One region of the Kribbella sp. NPDC055071 genome, then DNA from elsewhere that is predicted to be linked to it. Evidence: riboswitches for the same ligand, from Rfam matches in the RefSeq annotation. Region 1 holds a riboswitch; each other region holds the start of a gene.

Region 1 (6,088 bases):
TCGATCCGCCGCGCGCGCTCCCGGCGTACGGCGTGCGCGGGACGTACGTCGAGGACGACCGGCCGGTCGTGGGGATCGTCTACTACCGCGCGCACGAGATCTCCGGCAACACCGCGTTCGTCGACGCGCTCGCGGCCGCGGTCGAGGCGGCCGGAGCACAGCCCCTGCCCGTGTACTGCGGGACTCTGCGCGGCCTGGATCCGGCTAGTGCCGACAACGCCGACTTGTTCGACCTGCTGCGTCGCTGCGACGTCCTGGTCACGACACTGCTCGCCGCCGGTGGATCCGTCGCGGCCACCGCGAGCGCCGGCGGTGCTGACGACGCATGGGACGCCGGCGCGCTGGCCTCGCTCGACATTCCGCTGCTCCAGGGCCTCGCGCTGACCTCGACCCGCGATCAGTGGTTGGAGAGCGACGCTGCGCTGAGTCCGATGGACGCGGCGACGCAGGTCGCGATCCCGGAGTTCGACGGTCGGCTGATCACGATCCCGTTCTCGTTCAAGTCGTACGACGCCGACGGCCTGGCCCGCTATGCGCCGGATCCCGAACGATGCGCGCGGCTGGCCGGGATCGCGGTCGCGCATGCCCGGCTGCGGCACGTCCCGGCGGCGGAGAAGCGGCTCGCGCTGATGTTGTCGTCGTACCCGACCAAGCACGCCCGGATCGGGAACGCGGTCGGGCTGGACACTCCGGCCTCGGCCGTGGTCCTGCTCGGGCAGTTGGAGCAGGCCGGGTACGACCTCGGCGGGCTCGACCTGAGTGAGCTGCAAGGTGCCGAGGGCGCCGACGGTCTGATCCACCGGCTGATCGCGACCGGCGGACACGACGTCGACTGGCTGACCGACGAGCAGTTGGAGAACGCGGTCGCGAAGGTGCCGCTGTCGACGTACGCGCGCTGGCTCGGCGAGACGCCTGAGTCGTTGCGGACGGCAATGATCGAGGCCTGGGGTGAGCCGCCTGGCTCGCTGTACGTCGATCCCACCGGAGCCATCGCCCTGGCGGCCTTGCGTTTCGGGAACGTCGTACTGATGATCCAGCCGCCGCGTGGTTTCGGTGAGAACCCGGTCGCGATCTACCACGATCCGGACATGGCCCCGTCGCATCACTACCTGGCGGCCTACCGCTGGCTCGAGGCTTCCGAGCAGGACGGCGGTTTCGGCGCGCACGCCGTCGTACACCTCGGGAAGCACGGCACGCTCGAATGGCTGCCAGGCAAGGGAATCGGGCTCGCGGCCGACAGTGCCCCGGATGCCGTCCTCGGCAACCTGCCGATGATCTACCCGTTCATCGTCAACGATCCCGGCGAGGGGACGCAGGCGAAGCGGCGCGTGCACGCGACCGTCGTCGATCACCTCGTCCCGCCGATGGCACGGGCCGAGACGTACGGCGACATGGCCAAGCTCGAGTACTTGCTAGACGAGTACGCGACGGTGTCGGCCTTGGACCCGGAGAAGGTCCCGACGCTGCGGGCGCAGATCTGGACACTGATCCAGGCAGCCCAGTTGCACCACGATCTGCACACGTCCGAGAAGCCGGACGACGAGGAGTTCGACGAGTTCGTCCTGCACCTGGACGGGTATCTGTGCGAGATCAAGGACGTGCAGATCCGCGACGGGTTGCACATCCTCGGCGGTGCGCCGACCGGTGAGGCGCGGGTGAACCTGGTCCTCGCCGTACTGCGGGCTCGTCAGCTCTGGGGTGGTTCGTACTCCATCCCTGGGCTGCGGACGGCGCTCGGGAACACGTTCGGGGTGGACGAGGCGGAACTGTTGGCCAATCCGGGGGTTGCCGCCGACCTGGCCGACCTGGCGACGCTCGCCGACCTGCCTGCGGTCAGTGGCGCCGACGGGGTCGACCTGCTCGAGGCGGTCGCGCGGAAGCTGGTTCTCGGGATGGAGACGCTCGGCTGGGACGCGGCGAAGGTTCCGGTCGTGGTGGACGAGGTGCTGGCTCGGGAATCGTCGGAGGTCGAGGCGTCGCTGACCTTCGCGGCGACCGAGGTCGTGCCCCGGCTCGCGCGGACCCCCGATGAGTTGGGGAACGTCCTGCGAGCCCTGGACGGTCGCTTCGTCGAAGCCGGGCCGTCCGGGTCGCCGACGCGCGGGCTGGTCAACGTGCTGCCGACCGGCCGCAACTTCTACGCGGTCGACCCGAAGGCGATCCCGAGCCGCAACGCCTGGGATGTCGGGGTTGCGCTGGCCGACTCGCTGCTCGCCCGGCACCAGGCCGAGACGGGGGAGTGGCCGCGTTCGGTCGGTCTGACCATCTGGGGTACGTCGGCGATGCGGACGCAGGGCGACGACCTGGCCGAGGTGCTGTGGCTGTTCGGCTGCCGCCCGGTCTGGGACGAGGCATCGCGCCGGGTCACCGGGTTCGAGGTGGTCGGTCTGTCCGAGCTGGGCCGGCCCCGGATCGACGTGACGATCCGGATCTCCGGGTTCTTCCGGGACGCCTTCCCGCACGTAGTGGCGTTGCTGGACGAGGCCGTGCGTACGGTCGCCGCCCTCGACGAGCCGGCCACGGACAACTTCCTGCGCGCGCACGTGGACGCGGATGTTGCTGAAGGCAATGACCTGCGGTCGGCGACCGCGCGGGTGTTCGGGTCGAAACCCGGGTCGTACGGAGCTGGACTGCTACCGCTCGTGGACGCGCGGAACTGGCGCACCGACGCCGAGCTGGCCGAGGTCTACGCGGTCTGGGGTGGGTACGCGTACGGCAAGGACCTCGACGGCGCGGAGGCCCGCGGCTCGATGGAACGCGCGTACGCCCGGATCCAGGTCGCGGCGAAGAACGCGGACACCCGCGAGCACGACATCATGGACTCCGACGACTACTTCCAGTACCACGGCGGCATGATCGCGATGGTCCGCCACCTCACCGGTGCGAACCCGAAGGCGTATGTCGGGGATTCCGCCGTACCGGCGCAGGTTCGGACCCGGACGCTGGAGGAGGAGACGAAGCGGGTCTTCCGGGCGCGCGTCGTGAATCCGCGGTGGATGGCGGCGATGCGGCGGCACGGGTACAAGGGTGCGTTCGAGATGGCCGCGACCGTGGACTACCTGTTCGGGTACGACGCGACCGCCGGCGTGGTCGACGATTGGATGTACGAGACGCTGACAACGGAGTACGTCGCGAACCCGGAAATGGCGGAGTTCTTCCGCAAGTCCAACCCGTGGGCGCGGCATGGCATCGCCGAGCGGCTGCTCGAGGCGGCGCAACGTGGTTTGTGGGCGGAGCCGTCACCGGAGGCGCTCGAGACGCTACGAACGGCGGTACTTGAGACGGAAGGTGACATCGAGGACCGCGGCTGATTGGGTGGAGGTATGGCGCCTGAGCAGCTGAGAGTCCTGATCACCAACGACGACGGCTACCAGGCGCCGGGGATCCGCGCGCTCGCTCCCGCGATCGCCGAGCTCGGGTACGACGTCCTCGTGCTCGCGCCGCTCCTGGACGAGAGCGGCGTCGGCTCGGCCCGCGCCGGGATGGTCGGGCGGCCGATCCGGACCGCGACCGAGGAAGAGGGCGGGGTCACCTACATCGGCATCGAAGGTACGCCGGCCCTCGCGGTCACGCTGGCGTCCGTGGGCGCGTTCGGGCGGGCACCGGATCTGGTCCTGTCGGGTATCAATCGGGGCAGCAACCTCGGCGTACCGATCTTCCACTCCGGCACCGTGGCCGCCGCGCTGACCGCGGCCGGGCAAGGCCTGTCAGCCGTTGCCGTCAGCATGGACTCCGAGCGCCCGGCCCACTGGCAGACCGCCGCGACCATCACGGCCGAGGCGCTCGCCTGGATCGTCACCGAGCCCGCCGGCACCACCCTCACCATCAACGTCCCCGACCGGCCGCTCGACCAGCTCGCCGGCGTCCGCCACGCGACCCTGGCCCCGATCAAACGCTCCCGCCTGGTCGGCACCACCGCCCGCAACGGAGATCCGATGATCGAGCTGACAGCCCCGCATCCCGACCCGGTCGCAGGCTCCGACGAGGCCCTGCTCGCCGCCGGCTTCGTGACCGTCACCCCGATCGTCGGCATCCGCGAGATCAAGGACGACACCGCAGCCATCGCCCTCGCCAAACGCTTGTCGTGAAGCTCGTCGGCGCCGCGGCCCTCCAGCTACGACACCTACCTCTGGAACCCCGTCCGGCCCAGGTGATCGGCCGGTGTGAACCTCGTCGCTGAGGGGATCGGTGGGGTGTGTCATGATCGGGCGGACGGATGTGGAGGAACACCGGTGACCGGCTGCGGCGGTATGCGTGGCAGGGAGTCCGGGGCGGTCCCGCCACTGTGACCGGGGAGAGGATCTCCCGGGAGCCAGGACATCCACGTCCGTCGGCCGGACTGCGGTCTCCGTAGTACGGCGTACCGGCGCGGTAGCGGGCGTGGATACCCGCTCGACGAAGGGACCCACCGCTGATGCGGCCTGCCTCACCGTTCACTGGTTTTCCGTTCACCGCGGTGGTGGGGATGGACGACCTGCAGCTCGCACTGATCCTGGCCGCGATCTCACCGGCGATCGGTGGGGTGCTGATCCGGGGCGAGAAGGGTACGGCGAAGTCGACCGCCGTCCGCGCGTTGACCGAGCTCCTGCCGCCGGTGGACGTCGTACCGGGGTGTCGCTTCTCCTGCGATCCTGAGCACCCTGACTCTGCTTGCCCGGACGGCCCGCATGCGCCCGGCAGCGAGACCCGGCCGGCGCGGCTGGTGGAGTTGCCGGTCGGTGCGACCGAGGACCGCGTGCTCGGGTCGCTGCATCTCGAGAGGGCGCTGACCGAGGGCGTCACGGCGTACGAACCGGGTCTGCTGGCGGCGGCCCATCGCGGGCTCCTGTACGTCGATGAGGTCAACCTCCTGCATGACCACTTGGTCGATGTCCTGCTGGACGCGGCCGCGATGGGCCGTGCGACCGTCGAGCGCGACGGGGTCTCGGTCACGCACCCGGCGCGCTTCGTACTGGTCGGCACGATGAACCCGGAGGAGGGTGAGCTGCGGCCGCAGCTGCTCGACCGGTTCGGCCTGACCGTCGACGTCGTCGCCAGCCGGGATCCCGCCGTACGCGTCGAGGTCATGCGCGCACGACTCGGGTACGAGGCCGATCCCGCTGCCTTCGTGGCGTGGTACGACGGCCCGCAGCGGGAACTCGCCGAACGGATCGTCAAGGCCCGCGACCTGATCTCCGAGGTGATCCTGACCGACGCCGCCCTCCGCCAGATCGCCGAGATCTGTGCGTCGTTCGACGTCGACGGCATGCGCGCCGACCTGGTCACCGCACGAACCGCCGTCGCCCACGCAGCCTGGTCCGGCCGCGCAGTCGTCGAGGTAGAAGACGTCCGAGCCGCCGCCAAACTAGCCCTCCCACACCGCCGCCGCCGAAACCCCTTCGACGCCCCAGGCCTGGACGAAGACCAACTAGAACAAGCAATCAACAACAGCACCCCACCCCCAGAAGACCCGGACGACGACCCAGACGGCCCCGACACGCCCCCGCCCACCGGCGGCTCGGACACATCCGACGACAGCAACCCGGCGGACGCCGCCAACGACCGCAACCCGGGTGACGCCTCCGACGGCAGGAACCCGGCCGATGGCCGGGACGCCTCGGACCACCGCAACCCAGAGGATGGGCAGGTCGCTCACGACCCCGCCACCGGGCCGGACGTTGCCCGGGACTCGGCCGACCCGGATCCGGCCGACAGTCGCCCCGGCCAACCTGCGCCGGTTGGTGATGTGGTTGGGAGCTCGGAGCCGTACAAGGCTCGGTTGTTGAGTGTGCAGGCGGCCGGTGCTGGTGTTGCTGGGCGGAGGTCTCGGGCAATTACTGAGGTGGGACGCGTGGTTGGTGACCGGGGTCGGAACGGACGGGAGTCGGGTCGACCGCACTTGCTCGCGACCATTCGGTCGGCGGCTCCGCATCAGCGTGCGCGTGGTCGCGTCGGGGCGGGACTCGTCGTACGGCCTGCCGACGTCCGGCTCTCTGTGCGGGAAGGGCGTGAGGGAAACCTCGTGTTGTTCTGTGTGGATGCGTCGGGCTCGATGGGGACGAAGAAGCGGATGGGGGAGGTGAAGACCGCGATCGTCTCGCTCCTGCTT
Region 2 (6,088 bases), on a different contig from region 1:
TCGAGACCTGATCCAGTGGGCAGCCGAAGGCGGCCTGATCCTTGAGGACGACTACGACGCCGAGCACCGCTACGACCGTCCGCCGGTCCCAGCACTCCATGCCATGCTCGCCGACCAGGTCATCTACGCCGGCAGCGTCTCGAAACTCCTCGCCCCATCGCTCCGAATCGGTTGGATGCTCCCGCCCCCGGCGTACCAGCAGGAGTTCGTCGCGCTCAAACGCCTCGCCGACCTCGGCAACGCCGCCCTCCCCCAACTCACCCTCGCCCACCTGATGGAGTCAGGCGAACTCGAACGCCAACTGCGCTTCCTCCGCCGCCGCCACCGAACCCGCCGCGACGCCATGGTCGACGCCATCCACAACTACTTGCCCACAGCAACCATCCACGGCGCGGCCGCAGGTCTCCACCTCACCATCACCTTCGACGACAACACGAGCGACGTCGAACTCTCCGCGGCCGCCCTCCAGAAGGGCGTCAAGACCCACCCGCTCTCCTGGCATTGCCAGCTCCCGTACGCCCCCGGTCTGGTCCTGGGCTACGCCGCCCGCACCCCCACCGAGATCACCGAAGCCATCGCCACCATCGCCGGGTGTGGGCATCGAGTCGTGGATCGGGGTTGGTGACACGCCGCACCATCGCATCCGGATTCACGACTCGACGAACCCGGCCCGAACCCATACGCACGACTCGACACCGACCGGACCGACGTGGTGGGTGGGCCCATGAAATCAGGGGTTCCTGACCCGCATCCAGGGGCCGCAACCCCCTATTTCAGGGGTCTACCCATGAAATAGGCCGAGCTCGGTGACCGTTCTTGCCGAAGCACTGGTCAGGTACGACGAGGACGCGGGATCACCAGCGGAGTCCCGGTCAACGGGTCCGGGATCACCTCACAAGCAAGCCCGAACACCTCTGACACCACCTCTGCGGTGATCACCTCATCGGGCGACCCCACTGCGACCACCTCTCCGTCCTTCAACGCGATCAGGTGGTCGGCATACCGAGCGGCCAGATTCAGATCATGCAGTACGAGCACAACCGTCTTGCCACGCTCACGATTCACATCCTGCACGAGGTCCAGGATCTCCAACTGATGCGCGAGATCGAGGAACGTCGTGGGCTCGTCGAGCAGCATCGTCTCCGCATCCTGAGCCAGCGCGAGCGCGATCCACACCCGCTGCCGCTGCCCACCGGACAGCTCGTCCAGCGGCCGATCGGACAAGTCGGCAACGCCAGTCGACGCGAGCGCCGCGGTCACCACCCGCTCGTCCTCCTCCGACCATTGCCGGAACCACTTCTGATGCGGATGCCGTCCACGCCCCACGAGATCGGACACCGTGATCCCGTCCGGCGCAATCGGCTGCTGCGGCAGCATCCCCAGCTTCCGCGCCAGCCGCGATCCACTCAGCTTCGCCAGATCCACATCGTCCAGATAAACGGTCCCACCGCGAGGCGTGAGCAGCCGAGCCAGCCCGCGCAACAACGTCGACTTGCCGGACGCGTTCGCGCCGACGATCACCGTGATCCGCTCCGCCGGGATGGTCGTCGACAATCGCCGTACGACGGGAGTCCCGTCGTACGCGAGGGTCAGGTCATCGGTGCGTAGGACGGTCATCATCAGCCTCCTCGGCCGACGCGGTTGGCGCGGGCCATCAGGATCAGCAGGTACGGCGCACCGAGGAACGCGGTGACGACGCCGACGGGCAGTGCGGTCGGCGCGAAGATCTCGCGCGCGACCAGGTCCGAACCAACCACCAGCAACGCTCCGATCGCCCCGGCCGCGAGTAGTCCTGCCACCCGCTCGGCAACCAGCCGACGCGCGAGTTGCGGTGCCACCAACGCGACGAAGCCGATCGGCCCCGCCGCAGCAGTGGCGAACGCGGCAAGCACCACCCCGACCGCGATCAATACCCCACGCGAGACCTCGACCCGACCCGCGAGCGTCCGCGCCAAGTCGTCCCCGAGCTCGAGCAGCCGAAGCTGGCGTGCGGCAGCCAAGGCCATCGGCAGCGCCACGACCAGCGTCGCGCCGATCAGGACGACCTGCGCCCATGATCGACCGGCCAAGCTCCCGGCCAGCCACATCGACGCACTCTTCGCGGTGTAGATGTCCGCCAGTGTCAGCAGGTACGCCGTCAACGATCCGATGATCGCGGTCACACCGACTCCGACCAGGACCAGCCGGTACCCGGAGATCCCGTTGCGATAGGCAAGCAGATACACAGCGATTGCCGACAGCAACGACCCGGTCAACGCGCCGGCCGGGATCCACCCGCTGCCGAGGACCGTGATCATCAGCACGGCGGCCAACGCCGCGCCCGCGTTGACTCCGATCAGGTCCGGGCTGACCAGGGGGTTGCGGGCCAGCCGCTGGAAGATCGCGCCCGAAATCGCGAACGCCGTACCGACGCCGATCGCGACCAGGACCCGTGGCAAGCGGTTGTTCACGACCACGTCGTGCGTGATCAACGAACCCTGCCCGGCCAGGGTTTCCAGGACGGAGGAGAGCGGGATCTTGTAGTCGCCGAGAGTCAACGACACCGCGCCGATGATCAAGGTCAGCAGCCACGCGACCACGGAGATCACGACGCTGCCGGAATCCACCCGCGTGGAGATGGGTCCGACTCTGATCGTCTTCACAGGTCGGCGGTCCTTCGGCGGCGCACCAACGCGATGAAGAGCGGCGCTCCGATCAATGCGGTGACGATCCCGACCTGCAGCTCGGCGGGCCGGACGACCAACCGTCCGAGGACGTCGGCGAGCAGCAGTACGGCGGGCGCCAGCACCATCGACCACGGCAGGATCCAGCGGTAGTCCGTGCCGACGATCGTCCGGGCGACATGCGGTACGGCGAGGCCGAGAAATGCGATCGGTCCGGCGACAGCGGTCGCCGTACCGGCCAGAACGACGACGGCAAGGCCGGCGAGCACCCGCACGAGCATGATCCGCGTTCCGAGCGTCCGCGCCAGCTCGTCGCCCAGCGCAAGCTGGTTGAGCGAGCGCCCGAGCACGAGCGCCAGAACGGTGCCCACGGCAATGAACGGAACCGCCTGGCCGACGATTCCCTGATCGGCCAACGTCAGCGACCCGACCACCCAGAACCGGAACTCGTTCAACGTCGACAGATCGAGCAGGGTGACCGCAGACGTCACCGACCCGAGCAACGCCGAGATCGCGGCGCCGGCCAACGCAAGCTTGACCGGTGTCGCCCCACCCCGACCGATCGCGCCGACGAGGTAGACGACCACTGTCGCCACCAACGCCCCGCCCATCGCGAACCAGACGTACCCGGTCAGGCTGGTCACCCCGAACAGCCCGATCGCGGCCACCACGGCCAGCGCAGCGCCCGCGTTCACGCCGAGGATCCCCGGGTCGGCCAGCGGGTTCCGGGTCACGCCCTGCATCAGCCCACCCGACAGCCCGAGGGCAACGCCGACCAGCAGGCCGGACAGGGTCCGCGGCAGCCGTAGGTACCTGATCACCCGATCGGAATCACTGCCGCTGAAGTCCGCCATCGCCAGGTACACGTCGTGCGGCGCGAACAACTGATTGCCGACAATCAGCGACAAGAGCACCGCAAGTCCCAGCACGACACAGCAGACCAGCAGCCCGGCCGCACGTTTCACTTGACCAGGTCGGGGTGGATGAGCTGCGCGATGTTCTCGGTGCTGTAGGCGCCGCGAACGCCGGCCGAGTGATTGGCGAACAGCCACGGAATCACGCGATGATTGCGGACCGCCTTCAGGTTCGCGTACGCCGGGTTCGCCAGCAGCTTGTCCACATCCGCCTGCGACGAGGCCGGCGTGAGCCCGGCATCACAGCAACCGCTGATCAGCACGTAGTCGGGGTCGCGCTTGATGAACTCCTCGACGCTGATCTTCACGTTCCGCTTGGACGTGAGGTCGGCGAACGCGTTCGTCCCACCCGCCTGCCGGATCAGGACGGTACCGAAGTCGGGACCACCGGACACTGTCATCCCGCCGCCCTCCAGCCCGGGCCGCAGAATCGCGACCGTCGGCCGATCGGCACCCTTCACCTTCTCCGCCACGGCAGCGATCCGCCGCTGCTGGTCGGCGATCACGGCTTCCGCCTTGTCCTCGACGTCGAAGATCCGGCCGAGATCACGCAGATCGGCGTACACGTTGTCCATCGAGACCGTCGCGGGGTCGATCGCCTCGTCGCCCTTGCCATCCGCGGTCGGGCAGAGCGGACTGAAGATCCACGTCCGCACCCCGAGCTCGCTCAGGCTCTTGCGACTGCCGAAGCTCGAATCGCTGCCGGCGGAACTGAAGACGTCGTTGAACCCGGACAACACGAAGTCCGGATCCAGGCTGAGCAACTGCTCGCGGCTCGGCAGGTTCTTGTAGTACTTCGCCTCGGCCTGGGCCGCCGTGTACTCCGGCAGGACCTTGGCATCCAGGTACGCCGTCCCCACGAGCCGATCCGAGATCCCGAGCGCATGCGCCAGCTCGATGGCTGGCTGGTACGCCGCGAACACCCGCTTCGGTGGACCGTCGACGGTGACGTCGATCCCGCAGTTCTTCACGGTGATCGCGCCGGGACCGTTCTCCGCGGTCGCGGCCGGACCACAGGCCGACAGCAAGGACAGGGACAGGACAACAGCGACAACGCGCACAACGGCCATGACGGACCGCTCCTCCAGCACCTCGTGGACGGGTCTGACGCGCCGTGGCCGGTCTCCTGGCTGACGGGTACAGCATCCACCGGTCTGACCTTCCCAGCCGCACGCGGCCAGTGGTCTCCTCAACGGAACGACAGGCGGAAATCCCGATCACAGTGGCGAGGGCCGCTCCGGTATCTCACCGGCTTCCCGAGCACCACGACGCCGCCACAGTAACATCCGCGATTCGATCGCAGGTACGGCTGCTCAGCGGGTGTAGAGCGGAGCCATCGCGAGCGCGAACGACGTCATCAGGTCCACATCGACCGCGCGGGCCGGGAGCGGGACCAGCTCGATCAGCTTGTCGTCGCCGACCCGGATCGTGGTGCGGCCGGTGGCGATGTCGACGTACCCCTCGTCACCCAGCGGGATCGGCTGGGAGGTCTTGGCGGCGCGGATCGGCGCCATCAGCGCTTCCGCCTTCCGGGTACGTCGTACCGAGGTCGACAGCACGCTGTCCGCGGTGACCCACCCGCAGACCAGGTCACCGGGCCGGCTCTCGCCGTCACGGCGAGCTGTCGCCGGAGCGCCCATCACCTTCTCGGCGAGGGACGACCCACGCTCGCAATCCGACTGCAGGATGTCCGGCCGCGGGTCGGGCAAGCCGGGCGCCTGCTTGGCGACGTCCTGACCCAGTACGACGTACTTCGCCAGCGTCGCCTGCGGTCCGATGACCCGGTACAAGCGCCCTTGCAGCAGGAACACCACGAACGTGCTCGTCCCGTATCCGGCCTCGCCCACGAGCGCAGGCTTGGCCGGCTCAGCCTTCGTGGCCGTGTAGGCCTTCAGGGTTGAGGTGAGTGTCGATTTGGTTGCCGGGAGCACCGAAGTCTCGACCTTGAGGACCGGGCCACCGGCCTTGGTGCTGAGCGCGAGCTGACAGACGTCGTACGTCGGCAACCCGAAGTCGGCCGGAAGCTGCGCGGGCTCGATCTGCACCGTCGCAACGGCGAGCGTCGACTGCACGAGCGTCGGGTCCATCCGCACACACAACGTGTCGGCGACCTTCGACCCGCTGGGGGTCTCCGAGGGCGTGGCCGACGGCGTTGGCGTGGGGATGTCCGACGGTGTCTGCGAGCTCACCGAGACGAGCGGCGGCACGTTGGGAGCGTTCTCCTGACCGGGGCCGCTGCATCCCGCCAGCACCGCGGCAACCCCGATGAGCCCTACTACCGAACGCATGCGCATGGTCACCCACACTACTCAAAGCTTTCGAGGAACTCCTTGCTCTTCGCGATCGCGAACCCCCAGCCCTGGCTCACCGTCACCTGCGGCGGCACCGACACCTCGTCGGGATTCGTCAGTACGTCGAGGAGCACGGGCCCGGGCGTCGCGAACGCCTGCTGCACCGCTGCTTCCACCTCGTCCGGCTTCTCCACCCGGATCCCGGTCAGCCCGATCGCCG
Region 3 (6,088 bases), on a different contig from region 1:
CGGACATGTTCGACTTCACGAACAGGTTGGAGTACGCGGGCTCGATCGACTGGCTCACACCGCAGATGTTGGAGATCGTCGCGGTCGGCGCGATCGCCATCACGTTCGAGTTGCGCATGCCGTCGCGCAGCACCTTCTGCCGCAGCACGTCCCAGTCGAGCTGCTTGCCCTCGTCAACGATCACGTCACCGCCGCGTGCGCTCTTGAGCAGCTCGAGCGAGTCGATCGGCAGGATCCCTTGACTCCAGAGCGAACCGTCGTACGTCGAGTAGGTGCCGCGCTCGCCGGCCAGGTCACTGGACGCCTCGATCGCGTGGTAGCTGATCTGCTCCATCGAGCTGTCCGCGAACTCGACCGCAGCATCCGACGAGTACGGGATCCGCAGCGAGAACAGCGCGTCGGCGAAGCCCATCAGGCCGAGGCCGACCGGGCGGTGGCGCTGGTTGGCCCGCTCCGACTCGGGGGTGGTGTAGAAGTTCACGTCGATGACGTTGTCGAGCATCCGGACCGCGGTCTTCACCGTGTCGCGGAGCAGGTCCGCGTCCAGACCGTCCTCGGTCAGGTGCGCGACAAGGTTGACCGAGCCCAGGTTGCAGACCGCGGTCTCGTCGACCGTCGTGTTGAGGGTGATCTCGGTGCACAGGTTCGACGAGTGGACGACGCCGTCGTGCTGCTGCGGCGAACGCAGGTTGCACGCGTCCTTGAACGTGATCCACGGGTGCCCGGTCTCGAACAGCACGGTCAGCATCCGGCGCCACAGGTCGACTGCCTTCACCCGCTTGAAGACCCGGATCTCGCCACGGTCGGCAGCCGCCTCGTACGCGGTGTACGCGGTCGCAAACGCTTCGCCGTACAGGTCGTGCAGGTCCGGGACCTCGTTCGGCGAGAAGAGGGTCCAGTCGCCACCGGCCTCGACACGCTGCAGGAACAGGTCCGGCACCCAGTTCGCCGTGTTCATGTCGTGCGTACGACGACGCTCGTCGCCGGTGTTCTTCCGCAGGTCGAGAAACTCCTCGATATCGACGTGCCAGGTCTCCAGATACGCACAAACCGCGCCCTTACGTCTTCCTCCTTGATTGACTGCTACGGCAGTGTCGTTGGCAACTTTGAGGAAGGGGACGACGCCCTGCGACTCGCCGTTGGTGCCGCGGATGTGCGCACCGATGCCGCGGACCGGAGTCCAGTCGTTGCCGAGTCCACCGGAGTACTTCGCGAGCAGTGCGTTGTTGCGGATGCCGTTGAAGATGCCGGACAGATCGTCCTCGACCGTGGTGAGGAAGCACGACGACAGCTGCGGTCGCGTCGTACCGGCGTTGAACAGCGTCGGCGTCGACGACATGAAGCGGAACGAGCTGAGCAGCTCGTAGAACTGGATCGCGCGTGCCTCCCGGTCGTCCTCGCGTAGTGCCATCCCCATCGCGACGCGGAGGAAGAACGCCTGCGGGAGCTCGAACCGGACCTTGTCGATGTGGAGCAGGTAGCGGTCGTAGAGCGTCTGCAGGGCGAGGAAGGTGAAGTTCAGGTCGCGCTCGGGGCGGATCGCGGCGGCGAGCCGGTCCAGGTCGAACGTCGCGAGCTCGGGGTCCAGGTGCCCAGCCTCGACACCGACCTGGATGTAGCGCGGGAAGTAGTCGACGTACGCCTCGGTCATGTCGGCCTGGCTGGCCTGCCGAGCCTCGCCGTGCACGCGGCCGAGGGCCTCGCGCCGGATCTGGTCCTGCAGCAGCCGGGAGGCTGCGAAGCTGTACTGCGGCTCGGTCTCGACGTACGACCGGGCGGCCATCACGAGCGCGAGCTCGACCTCGTGCTGCGCGATGCCGTCGTAGCAGGAGCCGAGGGTCTCGTTCAGGATCAGCTCGGGGTCGACCGAGTCGAGGCCCTCCGCCGCCTCGCCGACAATGACGCGCAACCGGTCGACGTCGAGCGGCGTCCGGGTGCCGTCGGCCGCGCGGACGGTCAGCGCCGGCTTCTCGGTGATGCCGGCCGGATCGGCTGGGGTGCGGGCCTTGGTCCGCTCCTCGCGGTACAGGACATATGCACGGGCGACCTGATGCTCACCGGCACGCATGAGCGCCAGCTCGACCTGGTCCTGGATGTCCTCGACCTGGACGCTGCGACGGGCGTCGCCGCGGCTGGTCAGGGCACCCACGACCCGGCCGGTCAGGTCGGCGACCAGGTCACGGACACGGTGGGTGGCGCCGGCCTCGGCGCCCTCGACGGCGAGGAACGCCTTGCTCATGGCGACCGAGATCTTGGTCGGGTCGAACGGGGTGCTGCTGCCGTCGCGGCGGACGACGGTCAGCTCGGTCGACAGGTCTGCCCAGGAATCCGGGCCGGCCTGATCGGCGGCACGGGAGGACGAAGCGATGGTCACAGGTGCTCTCTCCACGGAAGTCACGGAGGTCCTCGACCAGTGCGCGGGCAGGCGCACGGCGTCACGGCCGAACCGGCCGGGAACACTGCCGTCACGCCCTGCGACCCACCCGCGAGGTCTCGGACCGCGCGCACCGGCGGTGCGCGCGCCGGTGGCAGGTATCCGGACTCGCGGAGGGTCTCCGCTCACCGTTGCGGGGCAGCTCCGGAGTTTCACCGGATTCCCCTGTTGCCTCGGAATGACCCACATGTTGTGGTGCCGACCACTCCGAACCACCAGCACTAGTGATGCTAGGACCTCGCGCCGACAATTCCCGGCATCGCCACGCCGAGCCGCGCGTGTCGCGGCGTGTCGCGCCGCCGGTCGGTCCAGGGGTCGCTCCTGGGGCGGGTCCTCACGCGGCGACCGCATACAGATCCTGCAGCGTCATGATCTCCGAGCCGTGATGAATCAGCTCGCGATTCAGCCTGAGGACGACGTGCCCGAACGGCTCGCCCGCGTCCAACTCGGTCGCCTGGCTGAGGCCGACCGTCATCGCCTGATCCTCGTCGAGGGCGGCGATCGATTCCTGCCACGCATCGACCCAATGGGTCAGCCAGGCGACCGCATCCCGCGCGTTGCCGTGCAGCGTGATGTCGGCACGTCCCTGCCGGCTGGCGCCGAAGGTCCACTCCCAGCGCTCGAAGAAGGTCTCGGTCAGGTGGGCGATCAGCCAGGCGATCGTGCGAGGACCGCGATGGTCCGGTTCGTCCGGCCACTGCGCCACCCACTCGCCGGTCCCCAGTGATCGGAACCGGCCGGCGTATTGCCGTCGTACGACGGTCAGGGCCTCGCTGCTCGGACGCCAGAAGTACTGCTCGTCGGTCAGTTGGGCGAGTCGACCGGACAACACCATCCAGCTGAAGCCGAGCTGGCCGCGCACCATCGCCATCGCGGATGGGCGGTGCAGGATGTCCCAGTCGAACGGCTCCGGCATCACGGTCCTCACGCTCCCCGTCTCAATGATTGAGCTCACCGTCCGGGCGTCCCTATTTGGCGACGCGATCGAACATGTGTTCGAATCATGTCCTGACGGGAAGGGGAAAGTCAATGCGGATGGTGTGTTGGTTCTGGCCTCGACGGGACTGGTCTGCTAGGCGGTTCGATGCGCGTATCGGCGGCCGGGCTGGCGAAGCGGCGTTCGAGCAGGGTGAAGGCGTCGATCAGCTCGGGGGCTTCGTAGACACGGTTGCGGCGCCCGTCGGTGACTTCGCGCAGGACCCTCGTTTCGACCAATCGCGCAAGCCCTTGGTTGGCGGCTTGCTGAGATCGGTCGATGAGCTGCGCGGCGGCCGCGAGCGTCAGTACGGGCGCCGCCGGCAGCGACTCGATCAGCAGGTCGACCGCGGATCCGGCCCGGACTGGAGCCGCTCGGTCGCGCCACGCGGTCTTGAGATCGGTCGCGGTCTGTTCGAAGCGGGCCGCCTCCGCGGTGGCGTGGCTGCAGGCCATGGCGAACAACCGGAGCCACGGATTCGCGGCCGTGCGGGCCTTGGTCGTGGTCGGGCGTCCGACGTACCGGAAGGCGGTGAGTGCCTCGACGTACTGCGCGGCGTGGGTGGCGAGCGACAGCGACACCGGTGGCACGGTTCGTGAGACGAGTCCGTCGGCCCGCAGGATCATGTGGATCAGGGCACGCCCGGTCCGACCGTTGCCATCGGCAAATGGATGGATGGTCTCGATCTGCGCGTGGGCGATCGCGGTCTTGGCGAGCACGGGCAGCGGGGACTGGCGGACGAACGTCATCAGGTCGGTCAGGAGGTCAGGGACCAGCTGGGCCGGCGGTGGGACGTAGTACGCCTCGGCGGGAGAGCGGCCACCGATCCAGTTCTGCAGGTAGCGGACCTTCCCACCGAACTCTGGTGTCGGGGACTGTGCCATCAGCCGGCGGTGCGCCTCGAGCAAGTGGTCGAGCTCGAGCTTGTCGCCGGCCTGGACGGACTCCGTCACCCACGTCATCGCGTCGACCGCGCCGAGCACCTCCTCGGCGGTTAGATCACCAGGCCCGCTGGTGGTGCGATCGCGGAGTACGTCGGCCTTGAGTAGTCGGCGCGCGCCGACCACGAGACCCTCGATCTGCGACGACCCGACGGCTTCGGCGCGCAGGAGGAGCCGCGCGAGCGCCTCGCTGTTCGTCAGGACCGCGGCGGTCGCGTCCAGCCGGGCCAGATCGCCGGCGGCGTCTTCCAGCGCGGCGAGGACGTCGTCGCTCAGGTCGAACTCGCGGCCGACGAGTGGGTCCGGGAAGTACAGCTCGTACGACCCGCCCAGCCGCTCCGCCCGGGTGAACCCGTCCGGGTGCCCAGGCCACCGATGCAACTCGACCCGTGCCATACCCTTATTCAAGCTTAGTTCTCAACCTTGAACAAGGGTGGCGTCCAAGTAACCCTGCGACCGTTCACCACGCGCCATCGAAACGCGGCAGAATCAGCATCCTGCCCGGACTGTGCACCAATGTCACACACCGGCCGACACGGAAGGACTGGCGATGACCGACACCGAGCCGCAGGACGAGCAGTCAGGCCTGCTGCACACTCGGCGAACACCTCCCACACCGCCACCACGAGGCAACCGAAGACGTCACGAAGGCCGAAGAAGAAGTCGACTTCGACCTGGACACCGACTCGGGTCATCCCCACCTCCACCACCCCGACGGCAACACCTTCGATCAAACCAAAGACATCTCCTACGGCAACCTCCCCGACGAGTAAGCGGGGCCGTTCCCGCACCGGCAGGCGACGACGCGCGTCGTGCGCTTGGGCTGGATGCGCGGGCCGCGCCGGCCGAGGGGCGTCCCGCCGGCGCCGCGCCGGCTGACAGGCGTCCCCGCCGGTGGGCCTAAGGGGCTTTGGTTGTGGCGAGGGGGTTGGGGGTCGGGGCGGTGGGGGTTTTGGTGAGGAGGGTTATGAGGGCTACGAGGATGAGCATGACGGTCAGGGTGGACCACGTGGCGGTTGTGGCGGCGGTTGCGTAGTGGGCTCGGTCTGTGTGAGGACCTAGGGCGGCGAAGAAGGCGGTGCCGATGATCGCGATGCCGGTGACGTTGGCGAACTGTTGGGTGGTGGAGAGGAGGCCGGCGGCTGCGCCGGACTGGGTGGGGCGTACGTGGGTCATCGGCGTACCGATGAGGGACGGCAGGATGAGGCCGTTGCCCAGGCCGATGATGGCGAAGGCGGCGATCAGCCACCAGGCGGTGATGTGGCCGCCCAGGGTTTGGAGGGCGACGGCTTCCAGGAGGGTTCCGGCTGCGCTGATCAGGCCGCCCGCCACCAGGATGCGGGTTCCCGCTCGAGCGAGCAGCCGGCGGCTGAGGAGCGCAGCGGCGATGGCGAGCACGGCCATCGGCAGGAAGGCCGCGCCGGCTTGTAGTGCGGTCAGGCCCAGGCCGTCCTGCAACGTCAGGCTCAGCACGAAGATCGAGCTGCCGAACGCGACCATGAAGGCCGCGTTGACCGCGAGACCCAACCCGAAGCCGTGGTTGGCGAACAGGCCGAGGTCGACGAGCGGCGCTCGGCCGGTGCGGGCCAGTCGGCGCTCCCAGGCCAGTGCGGCCGACATCGCCGGCACCGAAGCGATCAGCAGGATCCACGCCCACGCCGGCCAACCGACGGCGCGGCCGATGATCAGCGGTACCAAGGCCAGCGCGAGCGAGCCGGAGACGGCCAGTACGCCGAT

Evidence for each region. A riboswitch is a leader RNA that binds a small molecule or an ion and turns the genes downstream of it on or off. The one in region 1 is predicted to bind cobalamin.
Region 2: it holds a riboswitch for cobalamin, as region 1 does, so the genes downstream of both, ACWF4Z_RS15580 (ABC transporter substrate-binding protein) here and ACWF4Z_RS12020 (putative cobaltochelatase) in region 1, are expected to answer to the same signal.
Region 3: it holds a riboswitch for cobalamin, as region 1 does, so the genes downstream of both, ACWF4Z_RS07835 (ribonucleoside-diphosphate reductase subunit alpha) here and ACWF4Z_RS12020 (putative cobaltochelatase) in region 1, are expected to answer to the same signal.

Annotation. Positions count from the first base shown of each region.
Region 1 is NZ_JBSGUS010000005.1:352,101-358,188, forward strand. Features, by position in the region: gene cobN (cobaltochelatase subunit CobN) at 1-3,311, shown strand, start outside; gene surE (5'/3'-nucleotidase SurE) at 3,324-4,088, shown strand; cobalamin riboswitch at 4,200-4,343, shown strand; gene ACWF4Z_RS12020 (putative cobaltochelatase) at 4,415-6,088, shown strand, end outside.
Region 2 is NZ_JBSGUS010000008.1:106,316-112,403, forward strand. Features, by position in the region: gene pdxR (MocR-like pyridoxine biosynthesis transcription factor PdxR) at 1-625, shown strand, start outside; gene ACWF4Z_RS15565 (ABC transporter ATP-binding protein) at 832-1,617, opposite strand; gene ACWF4Z_RS15570 (FecCD family ABC transporter permease) at 1,620-2,642, opposite strand; gene ACWF4Z_RS15575 (FecCD family ABC transporter permease) at 2,639-3,628, opposite strand; gene ACWF4Z_RS15580 (ABC transporter substrate-binding protein) at 3,625-4,647, opposite strand; cobalamin riboswitch at 4,677-4,860, opposite strand; gene ACWF4Z_RS15585 (hypothetical protein) at 4,891-5,871, opposite strand; gene ACWF4Z_RS15590 (thiamine pyrophosphate-dependent enzyme) at 5,883-6,088, opposite strand, start outside.
Region 3 is NZ_JBSGUS010000003.1:254,965-261,052, forward strand. Features, by position in the region: gene ACWF4Z_RS07835 (ribonucleoside-diphosphate reductase subunit alpha) at 1-2,368, opposite strand, end outside; cobalamin riboswitch at 2,511-2,666, opposite strand; gene ACWF4Z_RS07840 (DinB family protein) at 2,769-3,389, opposite strand; gene ACWF4Z_RS07845 (Fic family protein) at 3,461-4,747, opposite strand; gene ACWF4Z_RS07850 (MFS transporter) at 5,252-6,088, opposite strand, start outside.